DNA from 2 places in the Shewanella sp. 10N.286.52.A9 genome. Region 2 is predicted to be linked to the other one. Evidence: riboswitches for the same ligand, from Rfam matches in the RefSeq annotation. Region 2 holds a riboswitch; the other holds the start of a gene.
What was found. A riboswitch is a leader RNA that binds a small molecule or an ion and turns the genes downstream of it on or off. The one in region 2 is predicted to bind lysine.
Positions count from the first base shown of each region.

Region 1: another riboswitch for lysine. It lies ahead of AB4128_RS20475 (Na+/H+ antiporter NhaC family protein); the one in region 2 lies ahead of lysC (lysine-sensitive aspartokinase 3).

Region 1 is NZ_JBFRJQ010000040.1:42,218-53,188, reverse strand. Features, by position in the region: gene AB4128_RS20485 (electron transfer flavoprotein subunit beta/FixA family protein) at 1-284, shown strand, start outside; gene AB4128_RS20480 (electron transfer flavoprotein subunit alpha/FixB family protein) at 287-1,210, shown strand; lysine riboswitch at 1,619-1,839, shown strand; gene AB4128_RS20475 (Na+/H+ antiporter NhaC family protein) at 1,916-3,472, shown strand; gene AB4128_RS20470 (M3 family metallopeptidase) at 3,610-5,745, opposite strand; gene AB4128_RS20465 (thymidine kinase) at 6,156-6,734, shown strand; gene AB4128_RS20460 (acyl-CoA dehydrogenase C-terminal domain-containing protein) at 6,826-8,616, opposite strand; gene AB4128_RS20455 (alpha/beta fold hydrolase) at 8,835-9,725, opposite strand; gene AB4128_RS20450 (TlpA disulfide reductase family protein) at 9,988-10,545, shown strand; gene AB4128_RS20445 (coproporphyrinogen III oxidase family protein) at 10,640-10,971, opposite strand, start outside.
Region 2 is NZ_JBFRJQ010000016.1:27,988-38,958, forward strand. Features, by position in the region: gene AB4128_RS13420 (DPP IV N-terminal domain-containing protein) at 1-341, shown strand, start outside; gene AB4128_RS13425 (hypothetical protein) at 393-536, opposite strand; gene arcA (two-component system response regulator ArcA) at 585-1,301, opposite strand; gene AB4128_RS13435 (DUF3293 domain-containing protein) at 1,984-2,418, shown strand; lysine riboswitch at 2,871-3,047, shown strand; gene lysC (lysine-sensitive aspartokinase 3) at 3,191-4,540, shown strand; gene AB4128_RS13445 (succinylglutamate desuccinylase/aspartoacylase family protein) at 4,594-5,733, shown strand; gene AB4128_RS13450 (site-2 protease family protein) at 5,794-6,924, opposite strand; gene AB4128_RS13455 (DUF4144 family protein) at 7,024-7,404, opposite strand; gene AB4128_RS13460 (DUF342 domain-containing protein) at 7,583-9,250, opposite strand; gene AB4128_RS13465 (methyltransferase) at 9,428-10,459, opposite strand; gene AB4128_RS13470 (alkaline phosphatase) at 10,621-10,971, opposite strand, start outside.

The DNA of each region.
Region 1 (10,971 bases), on a different contig from region 2:
CTCGTGAAGTTGATGGTGGGTTACAAACATTAAAAATGCCGTTACCAGCGGTGGTGACTGCGGACTTACGCTTAAATGAGCCTCGCTATGCTTCATTACCTAATATTATGAAAGCAAAGCGTAAACCACTTGAAACCTTATCTATTGATGACTTGGGTGTAAGCCTTAAAGCACATCAAAATGTGATTAAAGTGACGCCACCTGCAGAACGTCAAGCAGGTGTCATGGTGAGTTCGGTGGCTGAACTTGTTGAAAAGTTAAAAAATGAAGCGAAGGTGATCTAATTATGGCTATTTTAGTATTAGCAGAACACGATAACGCAAGTTTAAAATTAGACACGGCCAAAGTCGTTAGTGCAGCAACTGCAATTGGCGGCGATGTCCATGTGCTTGTTGCTGGTAGTCATGTTGGTGCTGTGGTTGCTTCTGCACAAGCACTATCGGGTGTGAGTAAAGTCCTTGTCGCTGACAATGCTGCTTATGAAGCGCAAATGGCTGAAAACCTCTCTAAGTTAATTGTTAATGTCGCCAGTGATTACGATTACGTGCTAGCAGCTGCAAGCAGTGTAGGTAAAGATACTCTTCCTTGTGTGGCAGCATTATTAGATGTTGCGCAAATTTCTGAAGTCGTAGATGTGGTGAGTGCTGACACATTTGTACGTCCTATTTATGCAGGTTCTGCATTGGCGACGGTACAAAGCTTAGATGACAAAAAAGTGATGACGGTTCGTACCAGTGCATTTGATGCTGCAGGCAACGATGGCAATGCTGAAGCGGTTAACGTTGATTTTGTTGCAGAAGCTAAGACAGTTTTTGTTTCGCAAACTCTCACAGAATCTGAGCGCCCTGAATTAGGCAGCGCTGGAGTGATTGTTTCTGGTGGTCGTGGCATGGGTAGCGGTGAGAACTTTGCTATTCTAGAAGCATTAGCTGACAAGCTAACCGCTGCCGTTGGCGCTTCACGTGCCGCTGTTGATGCTGGCTATGTTCCTAACGATTTACAAGTCGGTCAAACAGGTAAAATTGTTGCTCCTGATCTGTATATCGCTGTCGGTATATCTGGCGCTATTCAACATTTAGCGGGTATGAAAGACTCTAAAGTGATTGTGGCTATCAATAAAGATCCTGAAGCGCCAATTTTCCAAGTGGCTGATTATGGACTTGAAGCAGACTTATTTGATGCGATTCCAGAGTTAACTCAATCTTTGTAATTATAAACTGATTGTAGAAAAAGGTTTTTGTCTTTTAGGCAAAAACCTTTTTTTTGGGTCGCAGTTTATGGCGTGATTATTCGATAGTTTGTTTTAGTGTCAGTGCGCATTAAATGACATTGTTTTTCAGCTTTATCATTGCTAAACCTATTGAACGATATAAATACACCTGAATTAATTCAATAATCAGATTTTTTAAGCATATTAATCTCACTGTCGTTAATTGATGGATAATTCTTCGCTTGCTAACAATTCGTTACGGTGTCGATATCGTGTTGTGTTGTTTTTTGATTGTGATGTTATTTCTCACAAGATAAGCTAGTTTTATCTGGTAATTAACCTCGTGCTTATGTTTGTATGGTCTTGTGTCGCGGCAGTGAGCTTTTATAAAGCATTTAAACTGTCGTATACATAAGTAGAGGCGCATCAAATATCAGTATGGTTAAGTTGGTTGATACCAATAACTTAATTTGAAAGGATTTGGTGCCGAAGTGAATCGGTACGATCAATACCATTTGCTGGGGCAGTTTCCGAAAGGGGCTGCACTGTCATAGTAATTTTTATCCGTGAGGATAAAACAATGGATATCGATGTTGATATCGATATTACTGTGGAGTGCTACTGAAAAGATTCTTGTCTTCGCTTTATGCGATGTCTTGCCTTATCAGTTATCCTCCATTCGTACTCAACGAAGAAAATATATAAATGATGATAACAAGTTATGCCGATTCGGCACTCTCTCTTTTGCCTCCTGTTGTGGCAATTGTATTAGCAGTAGTTACACGCAAAGTACTTCTTTCATTAGGTTTAGGTATTATTGCTGGCGTGATATTGCTGACTGATTTCTCTTTTACTGGAGCTGCAAGCCACTTAGTGAGTACTGTCACCAGTTTAGTGTGGGATGACGGCGCACTCAATGCCTGGAATTTACAAATTATTGGCTTCTTGGTAGTGCTGGGGATGATCACCGCTTTAATTACCGTGAGTGGTTCAGCACGTGCGTTTGCTGATTGGGCACACCAACGTATTCGCAATAAACGTGACGCCAAACTCATGACCATGTTCTTAGGTTGTGTGGTATTTATCGACGATTACTTCAACAGTATCGTGGTTGGCTCAATCGCACGTCCTATTACTGATCGCTACCATATTTCACGTGCAAAACTGGCCTACTTGTTAGATTCAACTGCTGCGCCAGTTTGTGTTATCTCGCCAGTCTCAAGCTGGGGGGCATACATTATTGCCCTGATTGGCGGTATCTTAACGGCACATGGGTTTGCTGATACAGGCCATTTAAGCGTGTTTTTACAAATGGTGCCGATGAACTTTTATGCCCTTTTTGCGCTATTACTTTTATTGTGTGTTGCTATCTTTGGTTTAGACATTGGCCCAATGCGCCAACATGAGCGTAATGCGCAAAAAGGCGAACTCTTTGACGAAAGCAAAGGGTTACCTCCAGGCGCGACCGCTGATTTACCAGAAGCTGATACAGGTAAAATCATGGGGTTATTCCTGCCGATTTTTGTGCTTGTGGCGGCAACTATTTACTTTATGGTTTCAACCGGTGCTGATGCACTGGCGGGTGAAGGTTTACCATTTAGTGTTTTAGGTGCATTTGAAAACACTGAAGTCAGCGAATCATTATTTTACGGCTCATTAGTGGGTCTAGTGGTGACGATTGCATTAACCATGCAGCAAAAAATTAGCACCAGCATGATGTTTACTGGAATCAAAGTTGGCGCTAAGTCAATGTTGCCAGCTATTTATATCTTGTTATTTGCTTGGACAATTGCGTCAGTGATTGGCGAGCTTGAAACGGGTAAATACATGGCGAGCTTGGCAACGGGTAATATTCCATTTGCATTACTGCCTGCAGTGCTATTTTTATTAGCTGGTTTAACCGCATTTTCAACCGGCACTAGCTGGGGTACATTTGGTATTATGTTACCAATCGCTGCCGATATGGCGATGGGCAGTGATAGCACTATGATGTTACCAATGCTTGCCGCTGTGCTTTCTGGTGCGGTATTTGGAGACCATTGTTCACCGATTTCTGATACCACTATCTTGTCTTCGACAGGAGCGAGCTGTCACCATCTTGACCACGTTATGACACAATTGCCTTACGCGATAATCGTAGCGGTTATCAGTATTGTGGGTTATACCGTGCTTGGTTTCTCTGGTTCTGTTGCGATGGGCTTTATTACGTGTTCTGTATTGTTCGTATTAGCAATCTTAGGACTAAAAATAGCCACTAAGTAGTCCTAAGCACTTGGATTTAGTTTGTGACTTAATATGAGCTCGACTTGTTAAAGTCAGATCCCAGTTTAGGCTAAAATCTAACAATAAAAATGCCACTCAATTGAGTGGCATTTTTTTGCTCGTTAACCAGAGCTAAGTTACTTTAAGCCACGGCGCTCAAGCAAGCCGTCAGTGGTAGGGGCTTGGCCTCTAAAGTTTTGATAGGCTTCCATTGGCGGCACGCTATTGCCGACTTCACGGATAGTTTTTCTAAACTTCATACCGATTTCTCGATTCAGCCCACCTTGAGTTTGCACATAAGCAAAGGCATCAGCAGCAAGAATTTCACTCCACATGTATGCATAGTAGCTAGCTGAATATCCCCCAGGGAAGGCATGAGCAAAGTAAGTTGAGCGGTAACGAGGTGGTACTGCTGGTAAGTCGACACCATGTTTTTTAAGCGCAGCAGCTTCAAAGCTTTCAACATTTTGCAGCGGCGCGTCAGCATCCAGTGCATGCCACTCTAGATCAAGCAGCGCAGCTGACATGTATTCTAAGGTGTCGAAGCCTTGGTTAAAGCTTCGAGAAGCTAATAGCTTTTGCAGTAAATCGTCTGGAATAGGTTTGCCTGTATCGTAGTGTTTAGCGTAGTTTGCAAGTACTTTAGGGTGCGCAGCCCAGTCCTCTTCAAAAGTTGAAGGGAATTCAACGAAATCACGAGATACAGCAGTACCTGCTAAAGATGGGTATTTCACTTTAGAGAACATACCGTGAGTACCGTGGCCCATTTCATGGAACATGGTTGTCGCTTCATCGTAGCTCACAAAGGTTGGCTGGCCTTCTGGCGCCTTTTTAATGTTCATGACATTTACGACGACAGGTTTTTGATTTAATAACTCAGATTGACCGACAAACGAGCTCATCCACGCACCACCACGTTTACCTTCACGAGCAAAGTAGTCTGCATAGAATATAGCCATGCTACTGCCATCTTCATCAAACATCTCGTAAGCTTTTACGTCTGGGTGATAAACCGGTAAGTCTGGACGTGGCTTTAACGTAACACCGTACAATGCTTCTAGGGTAAAGAATACGCCATCTTCTAAAACACGATTGAACTCAAAGTAAGGTTTAATAGACGCTGAGTCGAGGTCATATTTTTCCTTACGGACTAACTCTGCGTAATATGCCCAGTCCCATGGTGCTAGGGTAAAGTTACCGCCAGTTTTATCTATCATGGCTTGTATATCAGCGGCTTCTTTTTGAGTGTTTTCCACCACAGACGGCACCATTGAGCCAAACATGTCGTAAACCGCTTCTGGCGTTTTAGCCATCTGCGGGGCTAAACGGTAATCAGACCAAGTGTCAAAGCCAAGTAGTTTGGCTTTTTTAGCACGAAGCTGCGCTAATCGAGCGACTAATGAAGCGGTTTCGTTGTCACCAGTTAAGCCACGATTTGCTGACGCTTCCCATACTTGCTGACGCAGCTCACGGTTATCTAATTGAGCTAAAACCGGTTGGCGTGTGGTATTGGTGATATTGAGTAGATATTGGCCTTTAAGTCCTGCCGCTTCAGCATCTGCTTTTGCTGCTGCAATAGCGGATTGTGATAAACCTGCCAGTTGGGCTTCATAGTCTACTTTTACTGCAATTTCCTTGCTGAGTCTTAACAGTCGTTGTGCAAACTCATTGGTGAGTGTTGATTGCTCTTCATTTAATTCACGAATCTTTTGTTTTTCCGCTTCAGTTAGCTTGGCGCCAGCGAGCACAAATCGCTGATGATAAACCTCTACTAAACGAACTTCTTCTGCAGTTAACGAGCTGTTATTGCGAGTATCATAAATTGCTTGAATACGGCTGAATAACTGCGGATTTAAATTAATATTGTCTGAATGTGCCGCCATCTTCGGCGCCATAATGCCTTGTACTTTACGTAATTCAGGGTTGCTGTTTGAGCCGGTTAAGTTATAGAAAATACTCGAAGTGCGAGTGAGTAATGCACCGCTCTTTTCCATAGCGACAATGGTATTTTCAAATGTCGGTGAGGCAGGGTTAGCAGCAATTTTGAGAATTTCTTGATGGTGCTGTTCAATTCCCAGCTCAAGCGCTGGCTGAAAATGCTCATTGTTAAGCTGACTAAAGTCAGGTGCTTGGTACTGGAGTACGCTTGCTTGCATCAATGGATTTTGAGATTGCACTTGAGCGCCCTGAGTGGTGTTTTCTGTTTGAGTATGACTACAACCACTTAATGCGAATGTTGCAGCAATCGCGACAGCGACAATTGTTTTATGCATTGTGTTTCTACTTCCTTAATTATAATTGTTTATGCAATTTATCAATTGTTTCTTAATCGTATATGAAGATTTTGTCGTTTCGTGATGCCTGTATATGTTGTGCTGGTAGTGAGCTTGAAAACTGTGATCTAATTTATTGCAAAATGTAAATTATGTTAATAGATGCTTGTTTGGAATACATTCTTTTCATCAGTCATGCTTTGGCTTTTTGCGATATTCTCTTGAGAAACGGATAAGGAGGAGGGCGAGTTAACCAGCAAAAGGGAAAGCAAATTAACTGTGATGATAAAGGGGATTCATCATCAAGGAATAGTGCTAGCAAGTTCACGCTATTTAATCCTCACATGCCTTATCTCTAAATCGATTCAATGGTAGACTAACCTCGATTATAACAATAAGGATCTTCTGTTTTGGCACAACTCTATTTCTATTATTCGGCAATGAATGCCGGCAAATCAACTTCGCTTCTCCAATCATCTTATAACTACCGTGAACGTGGCATGAATACGCTTGTTATGACAGCGTCAATTGATGACAGATACGGTGTTGGAAAAGTGGCGTCTAGAATAGGGATTGAAACAGATGCTCAAGTATTTGGAGCAAACGATAATTTATCGACCATGATTGAAGCTGAGCTTGAATCTCAGCAATTACACTGCATTTTAATTGATGAGTCCCAGTTTTTAAGTAAAGAACAAGTGAAGCAATTAACTCATGTGGTGGATAATCTTGATATCCCAGTATTGTGTTACGGCCTGAAAACGGATTTCCAAGGGGAGTTGTTCAGCGGTAGTCAATATCTACTCGCCTGGGCAGATAAATTGGTTGAGTTAAAAACCATTTGTCACTGTGGTCGCAAAGCCAATATGGTCGTTCGCCTTGATGGTAATGGAAAACCTATGCGTGAAGGTGAGCAGGTTGCTATTGGTGGTAATGAAAGCTACGAGTCAGTGTGTCGTAAGCATTTTAGAGAATTTATCTGGGATTAGTCATTAAAGGTTATTTCCAGAAATACAAAAACAGCGCCTAAAGGCGCTGTTTTTTTATATAGCTTACATAGATAGCTTGTATTAAGTCTGACTAAAAATCGGCTTCATCAAAGGTTGCAATTTGCGCGCTGCTCATTTCGACTTGCTTGCGTAAACTGCGCGTTTGGCATCCCCAATATCGCATATAAAACTCGGCTGTATTTAACTTAGCTTGATAAAAATCAGACTCATCTGTACCTGCATCAAGGGCGGCAATTGACGTCGCTGCAATTCGTGCCCACATCCATGCAAGGGCACTAATGCCAAATAACTGCATATATGGCATTGAGGCTGCACCAATCATATCGGGATTTTTAGTCGCTGACTGTGCAATAAATCCTGTGGCTTTTTCTAAATCCGTGGCTGCATCCATTAACCCTGCAAGGTAAGGTTTCATCGCGTCATTATTACTATGTTCACCAATAAAGCCTTTAACCATATCTGACCATAATGTCAGTGTTGCGCCTTTATCTGATAATAATTTACGACCAACAAGATCGAGTGCTTGTACGCCATTTGTGCCTTCATAAATCATCGCAATTCGAATATCACGTACAAATTGCTCCATACCCCATTCATTAATATAGCCGTGTCCGCCATAAATCTGCTGAGCATCAACACAAGCTTTAAAGCCTTGATCGGTCACAAACCCTTTTACGATTGGCGTAAAAAGGGCTGCAAGCGCTGCAGCTTGTTTAGCTTTTACAGGGTCGCTGTGTCGCTCTGCCTGATCAAGCCATAAAGCCTGTTGGCCCATTAATGCACGCGTTCCTTCATTGAATGACTTTTGAGATAACAACATACGACGCACATCACCGTGAACCAAAATCGAGTCTGCAGCTTGTTGTGGCTGTTTAACTCCAGAAAGGGCCCGGCCTTGAATGCGCTCTTTAGCATAAACCAGCGCATTTTGATAAGCGATGTCAGATACGCCTAAGCCCTGAATACCAACGCCAAGGCGAGCTTGGTTCATCATAGTAAACATGGCTTTTAGACCTTGATGAGGTTCGCCAACCAACTCTCCTACAGCGCCATCAAACACCATGACACAGGTTGAGTTACCATGAATCCCCATTTTGTGCTCTAACGCACTGGCACATAACTGATTGGCTTCACCTAAGCTGCCGTCATCGTTTACATGAAACTTTGGCACCGCGAACAATGAAATACCTTTCACCCCTTCTGGTGCATCAGGCAATTTGGCCAAAACTAAATGGACAATGTTTTCAGCTAAGTCATGATCCCCTGATGAAATGAAAATTTTCTCGCCACTGATTGCAAATTTGCCATCAGCGACGGGGGTTGCTTTAGTACGAAGAAGGGCAAGATCGGTTCCAGCATGGGATTCAGTTAAGTTCATGGTTCCAGTCCATTCACCACTGACTAACTTTGCTAAATATTTTTGTTTCAGTGCATCGCTTCCATGGACATGGATGGCTGAATAAGCGCCATGGGTTAACCCAGGATACATGGCAAAAGCCATATTGGTGGCGGTTTTCATTTCGGTGGCAAAGGTGCCAATGACTTCAGGTAAGCCCTGACCGCCATATTCAGGATCGCAGGTGAGCGTAGCCCAGCCATCATCAATGTATTGTTGGTAAGCCTCTTTAAAACCTTTAGGCGTAATGACGTTGCCATCTTTAAGTTGGCATCCTTCAAGATCGCCTGAGGCATTTAAAGGTAACATGATGTCGGTGGTGAAATCGGCGACACCTTGCAAAATTGCGTCGGTTAGCTCTGGGTCTATTTCATCAAAGCCTGCGAGTTCGGTTTGATCATAGATAGATAGCAGCTCAGATAGGATAAATTGGTAATCACGCAGTGGGGCTTGATAAATCGGCATAATACGGTCCTTTGTTTTTTGCGTTTTTTCGCACCATAGTTGTGGTTGTTGAGTCGTCGTGGTTGTTATTAATTATTGAATAAGTTTTTCAGCGACTGGTTATAACTTAGTCTACTTTAGCGAACTTTGAGTAAAAACTCAGTTAATTTAAGCGGTAATAATTTGTGTTGCTTGAGCGCCATTATCCTTCATGCATTGCTTGGTTTTATTAACGCAGATTAACCAATAATTTGGTGGCGCTGCCAGAATGCCATTGCATGCTTCAATACTAGACTTGGCGCTTCTAGTTGAGGGTAATGACCAACATCATGCAGGCTGATAGCATCTGGAGTATCAATCAGAGTTTCATATCGCTCAAGCATATCTTGGCCAGAAATAGGATCATCTAGTCCATTAATGAAGCGCATCGGCGTTGGGTTATCAATAAGCGCATTGACCCAACGGTCACGATTCACCTTTCGCTCTTTCATGTATTGAATAAGCTTATGAAACACTCGCTCACCTTGATGATGTTTAATCAATTGCCAATGTTTTTGTAGTTCGCTTTCTGAAATGTTGATTGTGCAAATGGTATCAAAGTTACGTTTAAATGCTTTGAATCCCATTCCTTTAGCGACTAAAAAGCCGAGTGGGCTTAATAACAATCTTTGGATAAGAATTGGGTGAATCACTTCAGGAAAAATACCGCCGTTTAATAACACTGTGCTCAGTATTCGATAATTGGGTTGATTGAGCTGTTGCCTCGCCAGTAACTCTTGTGTGACTGTGTTGCCATAATCATGAGACAAAATATGCACATTATTTATCTTGAGTGACGCGAGTAGTTGCTCGATTAAATTGGCTTGAGCGGCGAACGAATAGTGAAATTGGGTGGGTTTATCTGATAATCCAAAGCCAATCATATCTAAGGTAATGACATGAAACTGAGCGCTGAGACTTTGCCATATAGGCTGCCAATCATAACTGCTGGTGGGAAAGCCATGGATCAGTAATAACGCGGGATTATTAGTATCTCCTGCATGTTTTACGAAAATAGAATAGTCAGCTTCTTTTGCAAAAGAAAATTGCTGAAAATAGCTATCTTGTTGCCAGTCAGTCAATGTCGGCATGTGAACTCCATTTACCTTTTATGCCAAGTTAACCTGATTAGACCAGTTTGTAAAATGGCTGATGACTTGGATAAACGAACATGATTTCTGTGACAAGTTCAGTTAAAAATGAATAGCGATGAAAGCAATAAGCGGGTAGCTCGGTCTGTATATAGGTGCTCAAGCAAGGCCGAATTAAAGGCCGAATTTAAGAGAGCGTTTAAGACAGAATTTAGATGACTTTTGCGTTAAATCATTCTTAATATTTCCGAGGTTTGTCTGTATGAATGTGATTGATATTCACCATAACGGTGACCATATAAAACTCGCCAAATGGCTACTATTCGCTGCGGCAGTTATACAAGGTGTTTTATTGTCATCGCTAGCATGGGGCGCTGATGAGCAAGGTGATAAAGGGTATCAATTTCCCAAAGCCGCCGATTTTTCGCTGTTTGATGCTAATGGTAAACAATGGTCACTTGAATCGACTGCTGGCAAGCCCGTTGTTATTCACTTTTGGGCGACTTGGTGTCCTTACTGCAAAAAGCTGCAACCTGGTTTAGAAAGATTACGGCAAACTTATCAAGATACTGATTTAGAGATGGTAGCGATTAGTTTTCGTGAAGATAAGGGCGCACAACCGCAGAGCGTGTTAAAAAGTCGAGGGATAGAGATGCAAACGCTGATAAACGGTGACAGTGTGGCCGACTTATATGGCGTTAAAGGTACACCAACTACCGTATTTATAAACCGAAGTGGGGAAGTGGTGTGGGTGACACAAGTGTCCGACCCTGACTCGCCTAAACTAGCTCAAGCCATAGAGTATATCCTTACGCCGTAATACCGTTTAGTTATCCTTTTATAAGCTAATAAAGTCGTAGCAAATTTAAGGGATGTTTGCTCTGCGACTTAAATAGTAAGCCGCAGAGCCTGTATTAAACGATAATGCCTGAATCTGTTTTTGTTTCATTAGCGATGCTGTTATTAGCAGATGCTTCGCTGTCAGATTTCATTGATAAGGGCAGTTCTCTTGCTTGTTCACGTAAGAAGTCCATCCCAGCTAAAAAGCCTGAGAACATTTTCAAACCAATAAATTGACCTGCCGGTGTGGTCACATAGTTACTGCCTTGTTTATTCAGTGCGCCTGCTGAAATCAAATAACTCATCTCAAGTGGGAACGCTTGCCACAATGTTTTACCTGTATGTGCTTTAAATTGGGCGTTATCCAATAGTCCATGCCCCATCATCATCATTAAATGATGTTGTA
Region 2 (10,971 bases):
CGGCAATCTCTGGGGCTCCGGTAACGGATTGGCGTTTATATGATACCCATTACACAGAACGTTACATGGGTCACCCAGAAAAAAATAAAAAAGGGTATGATGCAGCGAGCGTTTTACCATATGTGAAAAATTATCAATCAGGTTTGATGATGTATCACGGCATGGCCGATGACAATGTATTGTTTGAAAACAGTACGCGTGTTTATAAGGTATTGCAGGACGAAGGTAAATTATTTCAGATGATGGATTATCCAGGTTCGAAACATTCAATGCGTGGTGAGAAAGTGAGAAATCACCTTTACAAATCATTGGCTGCTTTCTTGGAAAATGAGTTGAAGTAAATGGCTGTAGTGGTACTCATTGCCCTCAATTTGATTGTGGGGGCATTGTGTTTAAAGAATTTGATAGAGTTGCTCAACAATAATCGTCGCCATTAAAGGGATGTTAGGTTTAAGGATAAGCAAGTAAGTGCGAAATGCACTTTGGCGAGATGTCATATGCTGATCATTGTAGAAACGTGACTGATAAAAAGTCATAAAAAAAGCCAAGTCATTGACTTGGCTTTTTTGTATCACTATTTGTGATTAGTCTTCTAAGTTACCGCAAAAACGATAGCCTTCACCGTGGATAGTCGCGATGATTTCTGGCGTATCAGGTAAGCTTTCGAAGTGCTTACGAATACGACGGATAGTAACGTCAACAGTACGGTCATGTGGCTTAAGCTCACGGCCAGTCATTTTCATTAACAGGTCTGCACGAGTTAAGATTTTGCCTGGGTTTTCAACAAAGTGAAGCATTGCACGGAATTCACTACGTGGTAGCTTGTAAGACTCACCTTGTGGGCTAACTAGAGAACGACTGTTGATTTCTAAGCTCCAACCATTGAAACGGTAGAATTCAACTGAACCTTTCTCTTCTACTTCTGCGCCAGTGCTATTAACACGAGTTAATAAGTTACGAGCACGGATAGTTAATTCGCGTGGGTTAAATGGCTTAGTGATGTAGTCATCAGCGCCAATTTCTAAACCAAGAATTTTGTCAACTTCGTTATCACGACCAGTCAAGAAAATAAGACCGATGTTGTTGATTTCACGAAGTTCACGAGCTAACAATAAACCGTTTTTACCAGGAAGATTGATATCCATAACAACAAGATTAATCTTATTATCCTGCATGGCTGTGTGCATTTCTGCGCCATCGTTTGCTTCAGTTACTACATACCCTTCTGCTTCAAAAATACTGCGCAGAGTATTACGGGTTACAGCTTCATCTTCAACAATAAGAATGTGTGGGTTTTGCATGTTATTTACCTAAATTAAAAACAATTCGATTCTAGTCATGTTGCACTAGGGCGGTGGCACTGCTTATTTATGAAAGTGCCGATAATTTTTCAATTTCACGATAGGTGTTTATCTATGTCTGCCCTGAACAAAACACGCTTCATGACTAACTACATTATATACATTCAGCTTAATACATCATTAAAGTGACATACGTGACATAAATGTGATCATAAAAAATCAATACTTAGATTGTATGCTGAGTATTAATTGACTCACAATCAGTCGAAAGATCTATTAAAACAATGATTCATAAAACTATGAGATTAGATTGCTCGTTAAAGTTCCTTGGCAAACTAATTATTGTTCTATATTTATATCATCTAAAATGTAGAACAAAATGTACAAGCTTGAAAATTTAGTAGCAATTAAACTACTGAAGTATGTAACTGCTTGTATCACTGTTAATAGTTATGTAGCAAAATCTAGCTAGTGATGATTATTGTACTCGTTTTAGGCATTTGTTAACAAATGAAATGTTAACAAATTTACTCTCTAGAATTGTTACAAAATTGGTTTTTTAGGTAAGGTGCTGATTTAACAGGTTAATATAATTATGGTTCTTGTGACTTGTATCACATGGGCTGTCACTGTAATAAAGGGTTTGCTACTGTAAACTGGGTTCAACAGAGAAAATGAAATAATGGAAAATGCAATTGAGTGCCTTTGGCACAAATATCAAGGGACACAATTCTTACTAACGCAGAGACTTGCGAATGATATTCCTTTTGCAATCGTCACTGCTCATAACCCGTTAGGGAGTATCTTAACTCCTTGTCAAAACCGTTTGCTCGACCGCCAATTACAAACCAAAATCGAACAATATAAGCGTCCATATCGTTCGCTTATTGGAGCCGCTCCCGATTTATCTCATATGGAAAAAAGCTGGGCTATCTTTATTGATAAAGAACAAGCTTTGGAGCTTGGACGCGAGTTTAAACAGCATGCAATCTATTATGTCAATCAAGGTCGTTTGTCATTAGTTGCTTGTGGCGATGCACCTGATAAAGAAGTGATGATAGGCGATTTTATGACTCGCACTCAGGTGGTTAATGAGTTGCCTGATCTTCATGAGTAATTTATTGATTGATAAAGCAGTTCCGTCAAGCTGATACTGCTAGTCACCTATTATATCAACGCATTAGGGCTGCTGATAAACCCACTTTATTATAGACAAGGTTATTTATAATAGCGCTGTATTGATTTGAACTAGAAATAGCTTATGGAAGGCCGACCTATCTAAAAATGCCTTTATTCAGAGTTTGAAACTAAAACTTCCCTTATGGTCTATTTAATATAGCTAAATACTGTATTGTTAGCATTTTACGTTAAAGTTAATGCTTGCTTTCATATCTTTAGTGTCTGTAAATAAAGCTATTTTTATCCTAACTATTTAAATATCTAAGCTGATGTGATGACAGCGAGTGTGAATGTCGTATATTCAGTATTCAGTTATTTAGTAATTTTATTACATTCCATAATTGACTTAGGTGGTTATTTATTGGTATTTTTCAATTTCTTCCTGAGGGAAGAAACAGAAGAGGAGCGTTAGCTAGGTAGTAAGTGCGAGGAAAACCAATTCCTAAAACCACTTATGAGGGAGATTAGCGCCGAGGTATGTCAAATGGTTGGTTTCATTTCATATCGGTCGATTAGGCTGAATCCTAACGATTGTCACCTATTCATTGGTGGAGAGCTTCTGGTGAAGATTGCTGTTTCCCTTCTTATAAGGGTGCGTTATCACTGCACCAGGCTCTTCGAACGAAGTAAGTTCGGAGTGTAATCATGTTTTTTAATCTAAGTAGTCAATTCGCATTTGTATGTCAGCCTTCAAGCGTGGAGGTGTCAGTATGAGCTTAGTTGTAGCTAAATTCGGTGGAACCTCTGTGGCAGATTACGCTGCAATGAACCGCTGCGCCGATATTATCTTAGCGAACAGACATACTCGAGTCGTTGTTGTTAGTGCATCCAGCGGCGTAACTAATTTATTGGTGGAGCTTACGCAAGCTAATGTGAATGACAAGCGTCGTTTAGCATTACTGACGCAAATTGGCCAAATTCAATATGACATTGTTGATCAGCTCGATCGTCCTCAAGATGTTGCCGCAGGTATTGATAAGTTACTTAGCCGTATGTCAGTGCTCAGTGATGCGCTTGTATTAGATCGCAGTAAAGCAATCATTGATGAACTACTTTCAATGGGAGAGCAATGTTCCTCATTGCTATTTTCTGCTGTTATTCGTGAAAAGGGCACTCCTTCAAGTGCATTTGATGTCAGACAAGTATTACGTACAGACAGCCATTTTGGCCGCGCAGAGCCGCAAATAGAGCAAATAGCATCGTTAGGTGCTGAGCATTTAGCACCACTATTAGCCAATGAAGTTATTGTTACGCAAGGTTTCATTGGCGCTGATGACCAAGGGCGCACCACTACTCTTGGCCGTGGTGGTAGTGATTATTCAGCAGCACTGTTGGCTGAGGGCTTAAAAGCTGATGCGGTAGAAATCTGGACCGATGTAGCAGGTATTTATACAACCGATCCTCGTCTTGCTCCCAATGCTAGACCAATCCCTGAAATCAGCTTTAATGAAGCCGCTGAAATGGCAACATTTGGTGCTAAAGTATTGCATCCTGCGACGATTCTTCCTGCCGTTCGTCAACAAATTCAAGTGTTTGTTGGTTCAAGTAAAGCGCCAGAACAAGGCGGTACTTGGATTCGACATCAAGTAGAAAACGCTCCCGTTTACCGTGCAGTTGCATTAAGACGTGATCAAACCCTGCTTAATTTGCACAGCCTGCAAATGTTGCATGCACAAGGCTTCCTTGCTGAAACATTTGCGACATTAGCCAAGCACAAAATCTCAGTTGATCTGATTACTACTTCAGAAGTGAATGTTTCATTAACGCTCGATAAAACAGGATCAGACTCTAGCGGTCAGGGGTTATTGAGTGAGTCATTACTGCAGGAGTTATCACAGCATTGTCGAGTTCGTGTTGAAGATAAATTGGCGTTAGTGGCTATTATTGGTAATAAAATTGCCTCAACAGCAGGGATTTGTAGCCGTGTCTTCTCAGTATTAGAAAAGCACAATGTGCGAATGATTTGTCAAGGCGCAAGCCCGCATAACTTATGTGTATTAGTAGCAGAGTCTGAAGCGGCAGATGTGGTCAATTCATTGCACCAAAATTTATTTGAATAAAAGGAAGTGTTCACCAAGTAACAATGCTTGGAACATATGAGGCTAAAGAATATATGACAGAAGCGAATCGCACCTCCAACGCTCACGTATCTACAGTTCAATTAGGTGAATTGGCTACTGGCCAAGCGCTAACAGCTCCTATTTATACGTTTAAAGGAAGTGATAGTGCTGCACCATCTGTCTATATTCAAGCCAATGTTCATGGCGCAGAAGTGCAAGGTAACGCGGTAATTCATCAGTTGATGACGCTATTGGAAGGCCATCAAATCTTAGGTGATATACATTGTGTTCCTTTAGCTAACCCATTGGGGATTAATCAAAAAAGTGGTGAGTTTACTCTTGGGCGATTTGATCCTATTACGGGAGTGAACTGGAATAGAGAATATTTTGAACATGCCGCAATAGTGGCAGACATTCCTAATTGGTATCAAGCAAACAAGGCTTTATCAAATAATGAGTTGTTCGCCGCATTTCGAGTGTTATTAGCACAAAGCTGTCAGCAACGTTTAAATAACTCTTGGGGAATTAGCACGGGGCATCAACTCGCGGTGACACTACAATCGATGGCGCATCAAGCGGATATTGTATTGGATTTACATACCGGCCCTAAGTCTGCAAAACATCTATATTGCCCAGAGTATGATGTCGCATCTGCGGCTTATTTCTCAATTCCTTATTCATTGGTTATTCCTAATGAGTTTGGCGGTGCTATGGATGAGGCTGCATTTTACCCGTGGTGGCAGCTCCAACGCTTTTGTGCGCGTCAAGGGAGACATTTTGACGTCCCCGTAGCGGCGTTTACGCTTGAATTGGCGAGTCAAGAGCGTGTCGATATGGCTGATGCAGAACTCGATGCGATGGGGATCTTGGCGTACTTAAGTCATAGAGGTGTGATCGCAGAAAAAGTGCAACCTGCAGCAATGAAGCGTTGGGGATGTGATTTAGCTAACTATAAAAAATTCCATGCACCAAAAGCTGGATTAGTTGAGTATTGCGCAGAGGTAGGACAACCTTTGAAAGCTGGTGAGCCGTTAGTGACCCTTTTACGACTTGATCAATACGGAACAGAGAATGCCATGACGACAATCAGTTTACCTTGTGATTGCGTTCCTGTACTGCATTTTGCCTCAGCTTCTGTGCATCAAGGGACAGAGCTTTATAAGGTAATGACTAAGGTTTTTGAGATCAGTTAATGGTGAGTCGCTGGCATTAGCAATGATATTGCAAACTGCCAGCGATAGCATATTGAAGTATTAACTCTTTAAAATTTCAAGCGGCATAGCCAGCATCTCGTCGCCTGAAGCTGCAAAATACCAAATAATAGCGATAAGTAGACCAACCGTTAAAAAGTACCAAACCGTTGAGAAAATTTGCCCATACCTATCTAAGGGCAACAGGTGACTTTGGTGTCGAGTTTTCCACTCAAATACAATCTCTAAACTACCAATTAGCAACAAGAACCCTAATAAAGCTAGCCCCAAGCTATAACTGATAAACACGCCTATTGCCGCTCCAGAGATACAGGCTATTAACCCTACCATGCTGTTCATCGAAAAAGTGATGCTTTTAAGAATATGGCCGCCATCTAAGGGTAAAATTGGCAGTAGATTAAACAGATTTAGTAAGGCGTTAAAACTGGCTAAACCTGCAAAAAAGATATTGCCGGTGATCCAATAAGCGACCATGCAGGCTATTGACATCAAGAGGCCAAATGTTGGCCCCATGATAGAGATGACGACATTTTGCCATCGAGTATTTATTCGCTCATCACTGACAGCTAAACCGCCCATGAATGGGATAAGGTAAATCCCTTTGGTTTTCATACCAAAGTGCTTCATGGCTTTAATATGGCCATATTCGTGAACAACCAGACAGGCAATTAATGCTAGTGCAAATTCAATTGAGAATAGCCATGAATAGGCCGCGACACTTGCCGCAGCGAGCATAGCTTTGACAACTTTGGCACTTTTTAATAGCTTGAACCCAAGTGAGGCTAAGCCAATCATACTGAATTTTTGCGTTTTAACAGGAGCGACTTCAGGCACTTGTTGTTCGATATCTTTAGTATTTCTCTGCCCTTGAGCTACTGTGTCATTATCAACCAAAATCGTGTAGTTAATGATAAAAGGCTGCCACTGGACATCAGCCTCTACTCTTACTTTTACAATGGTTTTACTGGTTTCAGTAATAATGTCATCAGTCGTTGCTCCTGCCATTGAAGCGGGGCGCGATAATTCGAATTCGTGCACATTGAAAGCCTGGTTATCTGCTGATGCCGATTTTTGAGAGACTAATTGATTATCCCAATAAAGTTGTTGCCAACCGGCCATAGAGCCTTCTAATCGTAAACGTTTGCCAAGGCATTCTATATTCAGCAGTTCCATATTTTTTGCTGTTCCATTGTTGTGTGATGAGTCATGATGAGTGAAGTAGCGATGGTGAAATTGCTAGGCATTTTGCCCGATAGGTTGCAGTGACTCAAGCTAAATAGATTCAAGATATGCCACAGTGTCGATACCTTGCTTGATATCCGTAAACACCAGTTTGGCACTGCAGCAATGACCATTAAGGGTTGCATGTGTGCGTACGTATTGAATAAAGGTCACTAAATCTATGGGGTGCTGGCTTGCTCTAAGTTGTGGTAATGCCGCTGTTGGGTCATTAGCCTGATGTTGTTGAGGGTGAGCTTGCGCCTCGATAACAATATCGAATGTAGAGCCCTCGCTATCTAATAACCTATCGTTACTACTTATGAGGTGCAGTTGTAAACAACAATACTCTAGCCAGTCAGTCTGATTAGCGAGGTAAATGAGCTCTTCACTTGCTTGCTGTTTTATAATTGCTGGCCAACAAATCGCTAGCATCGAATTCTTCTCTAATGGTCAATAAATTCAGTCAACTTGTTAACTGTTTCCTAAGTACGATTTTTAGTAAAAAAGCGATTAGGTTTCTCACGTTGAATGTTTTATAAGTTGCTGTTTGATAGCAACAATTACCATGCTAATTGCTGCGTTAGCTGATCCCGAACGGCCAAGTTAGAAATTAATGGCTACCATAATCGAAACTGATTTCATTATGGAGGTTTTTAACATGACAAGGGCCATGTTCACGCTGGGTGCGATTTTGCGCTGGGCCAATATGAATCTCTACATTGGCAAAGATGTGTTTCTCTGCTTGCACAAAATATTTACTGTAATAGCCATCCACTTCTTGCTGAAGTTGCTTACATTCTGCTTCAGCTTTCGCACGGCGATTGGCGATTTCTTTTTTCTCATCAAGCATCATTTTCACTTGCTCAATCATTCCCGCATCTGTTTGCCACTCCGTTTTAGGAGGCAGCTTTCTCAAGCGAGACTCGATATCTAATCCTGCGACAACAAGCAGCTTAGCTTGGTCATCACTGGCTTTAGCCTCAGCTTTGAGCTCAGTTTGATCCATGGCGCAATAAAGCTCAGTCTTAGTGCCAGCCGTTGCGCCAAAGGCTACAGCCTTAATGCCTTTTTTAGCGGTCGCTCGCCCACCGACAAGATCGCCTCGTCTGGCATTAGGATCGCTAACGGTAATGACATTGTCTGAGACTGAATGGCTATGAAGCAGTTGTTTAGTGACTAAGATGTCACTTTTGGCGGTTAAATTGGAATATTGCACAAACTGAGCACAGATTTGGCCACGGGCAGTAATATGGGTACTTAACTCATGCTCTTTAATTTGTCGGCCAATGACTCCTTTACTGACAATTACATCGCCTTGGGCTTCAAGGCTAGCTGAGTCTACAAACCCCATAACAGTAATGTCACCAGTGCTTTTTACTTTCATACCCTCGTGGACATCGCCAGTGATTAAGACACTACCTTCAAAATCAACATGGCCGTATTTTACGTCAACATCTTTAATTTGCAGCACATCATCTACTTGCATACCTTTTGGTGTTTCAACAGGTTGACCAGATACTGTTGCGACAAGTTGGTTGGTATCGCTACTTAATAATTCAGTGCCATTACCCGGCTTCATTTGCAGATCTTTGCCCTCAATCTGCATGATAGGTTCCCCGTGTACGTTATAGCCTGGAGTACCGGTAGTCGCAGGCGTTTTTATCATTAAAACGTCGCCTGGTTTCACCATGATCATTGCGCCCAGATTTCGCATGTCGACAGAGCCATCTTCACGTTCTTGAGGTTGTAATAACCGTTCACGAGCAAGGGGGACTTGTCTTGTTAATGTTGCATTAATGCCATTTACAGCTAATTTGCCAATGGCGATTTGGCTACTGCAACTTTCACCCGGCGGTAAAATCGCTAATTGCTGGATCAGAGATTGAATTTTAGGTTTGCTTAATCCCATTTTGACTTTATGGGATTTTAGGGTGTTGAGGATCATTGGAAGTGAAGGGTCTTTTCCACCCCATGCTGATTCTAATGTCATAGAGGCCGACATTTTATCTTCGCTGATTTCTATGGTCACACTGCCATCAGCTCGTTCACCAATGATAAAAAATAACTCATGTTTACCATTGTCATGAGTGCTGAGGGCATTAACTTCAGCGACACAATTATGAATATTGTGGGTTAACGGTTTCAGCATGGCAAACTCTGCCTGCGTCAGTAGCTGTTTTACGTCATCTTCAGAAATTGGCCCATGAATATTGGGCGTAACACGAAACTCTACTTGGGTTTGAGTTTCATTAAAAACAGCCATGCTCCAATCCAGCATAAAAACCCTTATTAGCCATGAGACTTAAATGCGTGTTAGCTCATGTATTGTTTTTCATAATGTGTGATGTTGATATCAAAATGTAGCTGTTTTTATGAATAAAGACTAGATAATTATCAAGCTTATGAGCGCAAATTGAGAATTAGCACTCATCTTTCTTTAGTTGTTAATTTGTTGTTACTTATGGAAAAAGTACAATTTGTACTTATTATTTTCAGCAGGAACATTAACTTGGCCAAATTCAGCTGCAATTGTGTCTGCGTACGGAAGGTTACGGTTAGCCACAATTTGCCATACACCATTGGCAGATAAACTGCTGGCGCTTTGTTTGACGAAATCTTTGGCAATATGTGTGGTGGCGGCTAATCCATCGTGAAACGGCGGATTAGAAATTATACCGTTAAATTGCCCTTGTATTTGTTTAAAGCCATCTGATGGATAAACTTTAGCAGTCATCTGATTGGCAGCTAAGGTCAGCTCGCAGGCTTTGAGCGCCATTGCATTAATATCAATACATTCAACGTTAAGTTGTGGGTTTACTTTAAGCATTGCTGCACTAATAACGCCAGCTCCACAGCCGAAATCTAGAACTCTTCCCGATAATTCTGGCAGGTTTGACAGCAGTAATTCAGTACCTTGATCGAGCTTTTTCTCACTGAATACGCCAACAAGGTTACAAATAGTAATGTCTCCTTGTGGTGTCGATAATGAATAGTGGCTGACCCAATCTTCAATCGAGAATATTGGTGCAATTGCGGTTAATTCAGCAATGAATAGTAAACAGTGTCGAGCATTATCGCGCTTTAATGGCGCAGAATAATAGTCAGGCAATAGCTTTGCTAAGGATTTTACTCCGCCTTTATTGTCGCCAATAACGATAAGCGTGCCGCCAACTGATAGATGTTGAGCTGCTAATTGAAATAGGTAGGGCGCCAATGCTTTTGCTTTTGGAAAGTAGACAATGACAGTATCAAATTTCTGTTTGGTATCGTCAGGCAGTTGGTGACCAAAGTAGCTCGTAAGATGCGCTTTATCCTGTTTAGCCACATATTGATAATGATTAAAATCAAGCGCTAAGCTTGTAACTGATGCAGCATGACTAAGGAGCTCTGATGCGAGAGTATCGGCTTCATGGTTTAAAATCAGCAGGTGCTGGTTTTCGATGAATTGAACATTGCGCATTAAAACTTGAGAAGTGTTGGTGAGCACAGAATCGACCTTAATAAATTAACTCAGTTGTTATGAGGGCGATTATAGCAAAGAAGTGCTGAACTGTTTACGTTATCAAAGCGTGTTTATTAAAGGTAAACTTGCATAAAAAAGGGCACAGCTAATACTGCGCCCTTTCATCAAGAGATGAGATTTAAGGGTTATTGAGCAGCTTTAGGCAATAAACTCATCATCTTGGTGGCGATATCAATATTATCTTGGTGACCACTGAATAAGATTGCTCCCGGTCCAGCGGCAAACACTTGTACGTCATCAGCAGTGTGTCCTAAAGATGTCCAACCTGTGTTTGTACGAAGATCTATGACAGATAAAATGGTTGTAAATAGCTGCTTTTGTCCCTGCATTCTTGCAGCGCTAAGCTTAGCGATTTCTTCGTCTGTTGCCTCAAAACCAATGAGCTCATTAAAACGTTTTTGCCATTCATCAGTTGCGATTAGTGCTTTTGCAATCATTTCAGGTGAAGCGGTTATCTGATGAAGAATCGCGGGCTC